Regions from separate parts of the Duganella dendranthematis genome, predicted to be linked through region 1. Evidence: predicted binding sites of a transcription regulator. Region 1 holds the regulator's gene; the other holds the start of a gene.

Region 1 (4,211 bases):
AACGCCGCGTGGTGGCCTCGCATTCGTCGCTGGCCACCAAGGTTGCCGCTGCCGCGCCTGCACCAGCACCGACCCCGGCGCCAGCGCTGCAACCGAAAGCCGCGCCAGCCATCGACGCCCACCAGATCGCCGCCCTGGTCACCGCCGCCGTCGCCAGCGCCAAGGAATCGGCCGCCGTCGAGATGAGCGGCATGATGAGCGAAATCCGCGCCATGCGCGGCATGATGGAAACCCAGTTGGCCGAACTGTCGTGGGGCGCCACGCAAGCGCGCGAACCGCAGAAGACCGCCGTGCTGCGCGAAATGCTGGCGGCCGGTTTCTCGGCCAGCCTGGCGCGCTACCTGATAGAAAAATTGCCGGCCGGCCGCGATGCCGCCGACAGCCTGCGCTGGATGAAAACCGTCCTCACGCGCAACCTGCAAACCATGGCCAACGAAGACGCGCTGATCGAGCAGGGCGGGGTGTTCGCGCTGGTCGGTCCGACCGGCGTCGGCAAGACCACCAGCACCGCCAAGCTGGCCGCGCGCTGCGTGATGCGCCACGGCCCGGACAAGCTGGCCCTGATCACCACCGACGCCTACCGGATCGGCGCGCATGAACAGTTGCGCATCTACGGCAAGATCCTCGGCGTGATGGTGCACTCGGTCAAGGACGAAGCCGACCTGCGCATCGCCTTGAAAGAACTGAAGAACAAGCATACCGTGTTGATTGACACCGTCGGCGTCAGCCAGCGCGACCAGATGGTCACCGAGCAGGTGTCGATGCTGCAAGGCGCCGACACCAACGTCAAGCGCCTGCTGTGCCTGAACGCCACCGCGACCCAGGAGACCCTGAGCGAAGTGGTGCGTGCCTATCAGGGCAGCGGCCTGGCCGGCTGCATCATGACCAAGCTCGACGAAGCGGCCGCGATCGGCAATGCGCTGGACGTGGTGATCCGCCACAAGCTCAACCTGTTCTACGTGTCGAACGGCCAGCGCGTGCCGGAAGATCTGCACCTGGCCGATCCGGCCTACCTGATCGACCGCGCCTTCAAGCTCAAGCGCGACATCGTCAACACCCAATACCAGGATGCGGAGCTGCCTGTGCTGATGAGCAACGCAACCCAAGACAACCGCAGCATGCGCGAGGTGCAACTTGGCTAATTTTAATTTCGACCAGGCGGAGGGCCTGCGCCGCATGCTGGCCGGGGCCCAGCCCCGCATCGTCACCTTCTTGTCGGCCGCGCCGCAGGACGACAAGGGCGCCATGCTGGTCAACCTGGGCGCCTCGCTGGCCCGCGCCGGCAATGACGTGCTGATCGTCGACGCCTGCGCCAGCGCCCACGGCGTCGCCTCGCGCCTCGGCGTCGACGGCGGCGACAGCCTGCTGAACGTGGCGCGCCAGGAATGCGCGCTGAACCAGGTGATCCACGCGGTGCCGCAAGGTTTCTCGGTGGCGTCGATGACGCGCGGCGCGGTGCGCGGCGGTCCGGACGAGACCCGGCGCCTGGCCAAGGCCTTCGATGTGCTGGCCAAACAGACCGGCATGGTGCTGGTCGACGGCGAATTCGACGGCGAAGCCTTCCCGGTGCCGATCATGGCCAGCTCGGAGATTGTGGTGCAGGTCTCGAATAGCGCTACCTCGATCAAGGCTGCGTACAGTATGATTAAGCGCCTGAACCAGGAACTGGGCCGTCGGCCGTTCGGCATTCTGGTCACCGGCGCCTCTGAAGACGAAGCGCGGTTGGTTTACGATAATATGGCACAGGCGGCAAGCCGTTACCTGGCCGTCAACTTGGTGTCGATGGGATCGGTACCGGCGGATGAGTACCTGCAACGTGCGGCGCGCTTGGGGCGCGCGGTGGTCGATGCATTTCCGCTGGCAGGGGCCTCGGTCGCGTTTCGCCAATTGGCGGGCCGCTTCGCGCTGGGGGGGGATCACCAACTGCGCGCTTGATTAATATAATAAATATTCGAATGTATACGGTAAAAGGGAAAGCGGACAAGGATACTTTACTGACGGAGCATATGCCGTTGGTGAAACGCTTGGCCCACCACATGAAGGCGAAACTGCCGCCCAGCGTCGAAGTCGACGATCTGGTGCAAGCCGGAATGATCGGCCTGTTGGACGCCATCAGCCGTTACGAAGAAACCCACGGCGCGCAATTTGAAACCTATGCGGTGCTGCGCATCCGCGGCGCCATGCTGGACGAACTGCGCAGCAGCGACTGGCTGCCGCGCTCGCTGCGGCAGAATATGCGCAAGGTCGAAGCCGCCATGTCGACGCTGCAGCAGCGCCTGGGGCGGCCGCCTAGCGAATCGGAAGTCGCCAAGTCGCTCAAGCTGTCGCTGGCCGACTACCAGGAAATGCTGGGCGACGGCGGCGGTCACCAGCTGGTGTATTACGAAGATTTCCATGACGACGACGGCAACGACAGCTTCCTCGACCGCTATGCCGCCGATGACGACGCCGATCCGCTGCGTTCCCTGCTGGACGGCGACTTCCGCCAGGCCGTGATCGATGCCATCGATATGCTGCCGGAACGCGAGAAGATGCTGATGGGCTTGTACTACGAAGAGGAGCTCAACTTGAAAGAAATTGGCGCCGTGATGGGCGTATCCGAATCGCGCGTATCGCAATTGCATACGCAGGCCGTGGCGCGTCTGCGCGCCTCACTCCGGGAGCGGTCTTGGACTGGGCCAGCGTAGCCGGCGTGCTGCTGGCGCTGGCCGGCATCATGGCCGGCCAGACCATGGAGGGCGGCAAGCTCACTTCCTTGTTGCAACCCGCGGCGTTTGCGATCGTCGTGGTCGGCACGTTTGGCGCGGTGCTGTTGCAGACCCGTTTCAAGACCTTTGTTCGCGGCGTGCGCATGCTGCGGCTGGTGTTTGCGCCGCCCAAGGACACCCGCGCCGCCCTGGCGCGCGACATCAACGCCTGGAACCTGGCGGCGCGCCGCGACGGCCTGCTGTCGCTGGAGCGCTATATGCTGGCGTCCAAGGACCAGTTCAACGTCAAGGGCTTGCGCTTGATCGTCGACGGCATCGCGCCGGAAAAACTGCGCCAGCTGCTGGACACCGAAATCACCGCCTATGAAACGGCCGAACGGCAGGCGGTGCGCATCTGGGAATCGGCGGCCGGCTATTCGCCGACCATTGGCATCCTGGGCGCGGTGCTGGGCCTGATCCATGTGATGGAAAACTTGACCGATCCCAGCAAGCTGGGTTCCGGCATCGCGATCGCGTTCGTGTCGACCATTTACGGCGTCGGCCTGGCCAACCTGTTCTTCTACCCGATCGCCAATAAGCTGAAGGCCATCGTCACGCAGGAAGTGCACCAGCAGGAGATTGCCGCGGCGGTGTTCTACGACATCGCCACCGGCGACCACACGCGGGTGATTGACGAACGCATCGCCACGCTGCTGCGGGAGCATTGAGATGTATTACCGTCGCGCCCGCAAAAAGTTCGACGACGAGCCGGAGAACCATGAGCGCTGGCTGATTTCGTATGCCGACTTCATCACGCTGCTGTTCGCGTTCTTTGTCGTGATGTATGCGATTTCGGCGGTCAATATCGGTAAGTACAAGGTGTTTTCCGATGCGCTGGGCAATGCCTTCGGCGGCCAGGGTTCGGCCACGCCGGTCAATACGCAGGTGCAGAACCTGCCGATTCCCAATCCCGGCCTGAAGCGCCGCACCGAGATGCTGCGCAAGGAAAAAGAGCAGATGACGCGGCTGGCCCAGGATTTGCTGTCGACCATGGCGCCGCTGGTCAAGGAAGGCAAGGTGCGGGTGACGCAGAACAGCCGCGGCGTCAGCGTCGAAATCAATGCCTCGGTGCTGTTCGATCCGGGCGAGGCCAGGCTGATGCCGGAATCGGTGGAGGCGCTGCGCGCGGTGGCCAATCTGCTCAAGAGCGACGGCCACGATGTGCAGGTGGAAGGGCATACGGACAACCAGCCGATCGCCAATCCGCGCTATCCATCCAATTGGGAATTGTCGTCGGTGCGCGCCAGCAGTGTGGTGCGGCTGTTTATCGATGCCGGCGTGGCGCCGACGCGGTTGACTGCCGTGGGTTTCAGTTCCAACCAGCCGGTGGCCGATAACGACACGCCACTGGGCCGCGCGCGCAACCGCCGCGTGGCGGTGACGATCTTGTCGGGAATTCCTGATCCGAGTACGGAAGTCCCAACTCTGCCAGCGCAGTAACCCTCAGCAAAAAAGGGTCAGTCC
Region 2 (4,211 bases), 1.2 Mb from region 1:
AGCCCAATACCCGGCCATCACCGTGCAGGAAGACGCCATCTATATTAGAGACGGCGCGCTGTACACCTCGGCCGGCATCGCCGCCGGCATCGATCTGGCGCTGGCGCTGGTCGAAGAGGATCAGGGCCGCGCCGCCGGACTGGCAGTGGCCAAGCGGCTGGTGGTGTTCTACAAGCGGCCCGGCGGCCAGCGCCAGTTCAGCACCGAATTGCTGGCCCAGGCCGAACCGCAGGGTTTGCACGGTCGCCTGACCGCCTGGCTGCGGCCGCGCTTGCAGCAGCAGCTGGATGTCGAGCAAATGGCGGCCGCGCTGGCGGTATCGGTGCGCACGCTGCACCGCCACCTGCAGCAGGAAGCCGGACTGTCGCCGGCGCAACTGCTGCTGCGGCTGCGCATGGAGGCCGCCTGCGGGCTGCTGGAGCAGGCCGGCATGACGGTTAAGCGCGCCGCCCGCCAGAGCGGCTTCGGCAGCGAGTACAATCTGCGGCGCGCATTTGCCGCGCAGCTGGGCGTAGCACCCAGCGACTATCAATCGCGCTTTGGATGAGGACAGGATGCAGGCACTGGAAAAATGGCTGGCCCGGGTATTGTTGCTGAACAGCGGGCTGGCGCTGGCCGTCAGCCTGGGCCTGCTCGGCGCCGCGGCGCCCACCGGCGACATGCTGCTGCACGGGGTGGCGCTGCTGGGTTTCCTGGCCGGCGTGCTGTCGCTGCGGCGCGCGCGTTTCGGCCTGTGGGGCGGGGCGCTCTATTATAGTGTGCAGCTGTTCAGCTATTTTCCCCATGGCGAAGGTCCGACCTTCAGCGTCAAAGCCGGCGTCAGTCTCGGCGTGGTGATGCAATTCGCCAACGCCACTGTTGTCATGAATGCATTTGCGCTGGTGCTCCTAGCCGCCACCCTCGCGGTGTTGTGGCGGCGCCGCCACCAGACCGCTGCAGCGCAATAGAAAATTTCCATACGTCATCATCGCGTCATATCACTGAGGCACAGTCTGGCCTTATCCAGCTGCGCTCGCCGTCGTAGACAAATCAACATGGTTGATAGCCGCTGAACATTGTTATTTTAAGCGTGGCGGCGCGGCGACAGGCTTGCAAATAAATTCCTTGCGGAAATTTAATCCGCTATACTAGCCCTCCATAGCAAGTTTTTTACGTCGTTTTACACACGTTTCAAAGAAAAAAACGAATGCTTTCAAGCACTTGGTGATTTTTGAACGGCAGCGGCAAGATTTCGTGAGTTTTTTTTCCGTATGGGAATAAGTTTACTTAGTGGAAGACTCGTGACGGTCGCCTTGTAATCAAGCAGGACGAGTTTTAGGCTCGATGTTGAGTTGGGAGGAGGCAATAAATCTTCTCGGGTTTACTCAAGTTGAGCAATATGTTGACGTTAAGAATGTGTGCGCACGCGGTTTTGCGTTCGCGGCAAGTAATACCTAATAAGTAGTTAAACGGCAAATATGCCACTGGCGGAAGACGCGGATGCAACGGTAGGGCCGTGCACCAGATGTTTTCGGACAGCAAATCGAATCAGCGCCCTTCTAGGAGAAATGCAATGAGCGTCATTACCAGTATGTCCACCAATCAGCTTGCAAGTCTGAGCACCCAACAAGTGGTGACCATCTCGACTGCAGATATTGCGGCGCTCAGCACCGAACAGATGGCGGCGTTGACCACCAATCAGTTCCAAGTACTGACCTCGACCCAAGTTGGCGCCATTTCGAGCGCCAATGTGCCATTGCTGAGTGCGACCAATTTTGCCGCTTTGAGCACCACCGGTCTCCAAGGCCTGACCACCGGCCAAGTCAAAATCCTGACCACCGAACAAATCGTCGCGCTGACCACCAACCAGGCTGGCGCACTGAACAGCCGCCAGTTGAGCGCACTGAGCACCGCCTCGTTTGCCGCGCTGGAAACCGAAGACTTCGCCGCACTGAAGACCGCCACCCTGGCCGGCCTGAGCAGCACCCAGATCGCCGCCCTGACCACCGAACAAGCCGTTGCACTGACCACCGCCCAGGCTAACTCGCTGACCAGCGCCCAAGTGCGCTCGCTGACCACCGAATCGATCGCCGCCCTGCAAACCGAAGACCTGGCTGCACTGAAGACCGCCGTGTTCTCGTCGCTGAGCACCGGCCAGGTTGCCGCGCTGACCACCGAACAGATCCAGGGTCTGACCAGCGCCCAGTTCGCTGCGATGAGCACCCTCGACGTCGCCTCGGGCCTGACCACCAACCAGATCGTGGCCATGACCTCGAACCAGTTCGCTGGTTTGACCACCGTGCAAGTTGCTTCGCTGTCGAGCGCCAACCTGGCCGCGATTGAAGCCGCTGACGTCAGCAGCATCACCACCGCCGGCATCGCAGCCCTGAAATCGACCCAGATCACGGGCCTGACCACCGAACAGATCGGCCAGCTGACCTCGAGCCAGGCTGCTGCGATCAGCACCGCCGCCATCAAGGCCCTGACCACCGAGCAAGTCGTGGCGCTGACCACCAACCAGGCAGCCGCCCTGAGCAGCGCACAGGTCAACGCGCTGACCGCCGCGTCGATCACCGCGCTGGAAACCGAAGACTTCGCCGCGCTGAAAACTGCGACCATCGCCGGTCTGAGCAGCGCCCAGATCGTCGCCCTGACCACGGAACAAGTCGTCGCCCTGACCACCGGCCAGGCTAGCGCACTGAGCAGCGCCCAGGTGCGCGCGCTGACCACCGAGTCGATCGCCGCCCTGCAAACCGAAGACCTGGCCGCACTGAAGACCGCCGTGTTCTCGTCGCTGAGCACCGGCCAGGTTGCTGCCCTGACCACCGAACAGATCCAGGGTCTGACCAGCGCCCAGTTCGCCGCGATGAGCACCCTCGACGTCGCCTCGGGCCTGACCACCAACCAGATCGTGGCCATGACCTCGAACCAGTTCGCTGGTTTGACCACCGTGCAAGTTGCTTCGCTGTCGAGCGCCAACCTGGCCGCGATTGAAGCCGCTGACGTCAGCAGCATCACCACCGCCGGCATCGCTGCCCTGAAATCGACCCAGATCACGGGCCTGACCACCGAGCAGATCGGCCAGCTGACCTCGAACCAGGCTGCTGCGATCAGCACCGCCGCCATCAAAGCGCTGACCACAGAACAAGTGGTTGCGCTGACCACCAACCAGGCAGCCGCACTGAGCAGCGCACAGGTCAATTCGCTGACCGCCGCCGCGATCACCGCGCTGGAAACCGAAGACTTCGCCGCACTGAAGTCCTCGACCATCGCTGGTCTGAGCAGCGCCCAGATCGTCGCCCTGACCACCGAGCAAATCGTTGCCCTGACCACCGGCCAGGCTAGCGCACTGAGCAGCGCTCAAGTCCGCGCGCTGACCACCGAGTCGATCGCCGCCCTGCAAACCGAAGACCTGGCTGCACTGAAAACCGCCGCCTTCGCTTCGCTGAGCACCAGTCAAGTCGCTGCCCTGACCACCGAACAGATCCAGGGTCTGACCAGCGCCCAGTTCGCCGCGATGAGCACCCTCGACGTCGCCTCGGGCCTGACCACCAACCAGATCGTGGCCATGACCTCGAACCAGTTCGCTGGTTTGACCACCGTGCAAGTTGCTTCGCTGTCGAGCGCCAACCTGGCCGCGATTGAAGCCGGCGACGTCAGCAGCATCACCACTGCCGGCATCGCAGCCCTGAAATCGACCCAGATCACCGGTCTGACTACCGAGCAGATCGGCCAGCTGACCTCGAGCCAGGCTGCCGCCATCAGCACCGCCGCCATCAAGGCGCTGACCACCGAGCAAGTCGTCGCGCTGACCACCAACCAGGCAGCCGCACTGAGCAGCGCACAGGTCAATTCGCTGACCGCCGCGTCGATCACCGCGCTGGAAACCGAAGATTTCGCCGCACTGAAGTCCTCGACCATCGCTGGTCTGAGCAGCGCCCAGATCGTCGCCCTGACCACCGAGCAAATCGTTGCCCTGACCACCGGCCAGGCTAGCGCACTGAGCAGCGCTCAAGTCCGCTCGCTGACCACCGAGTCGATCGCCGCCCTGCAAACCGAAGACCTGGCTGCACTGAAAACCGCCGCCTTCGCTTCGCTGAGCACCGGTCAAGTCGCTGCCCTGACCACCGAACAGATCCAGGGCCTGACCAGCGCCCAGTTCGCCGCAATGAGCACCCTCGACGTCGCCTCGGGCCTGACCACCAACCAGATCGTGGCGATGACCTCGAACC

Evidence for each region. Region 1 encodes FliA, which starts transcription of late flagellar genes. Its sites were predicted from a motif close to CTAAAGTTTNNNNNNNNNNNGCCGNTA; they were not measured.
Region 2: the regulator FliA is predicted to act here: its motif matches at 1,364-1,390, upstream of HH213_RS09705 (SPM autocatalytic domain-containing protein).

What each region holds. Positions count from the first base shown of each region.
Region 1 is NZ_CP051684.1:924,573-928,783, reverse strand. Features, by position in the region: gene flhF (flagellar biosynthesis GTPase FlhF) at 1-1,142, shown strand, start outside; gene HH213_RS04380 (MinD/ParA family ATP-binding protein) at 1,135-1,935, shown strand; gene HH213_RS04375 (RNA polymerase sigma factor FliA) at 1,956-2,687, shown strand; gene HH213_RS04370 (flagellar motor protein) at 2,669-3,415, shown strand; gene motD (flagellar motor protein MotD) at 3,417-4,187, shown strand.
Region 2 is NZ_CP051684.1:2,107,461-2,111,671, reverse strand. Features, by position in the region: gene HH213_RS09715 (GlxA family transcriptional regulator) at 1-547, shown strand, start outside; gene HH213_RS09710 (hypothetical protein) at 555-947, shown strand; gene HH213_RS09705 (SPM autocatalytic domain-containing protein) at 1,553-4,211, shown strand, end outside.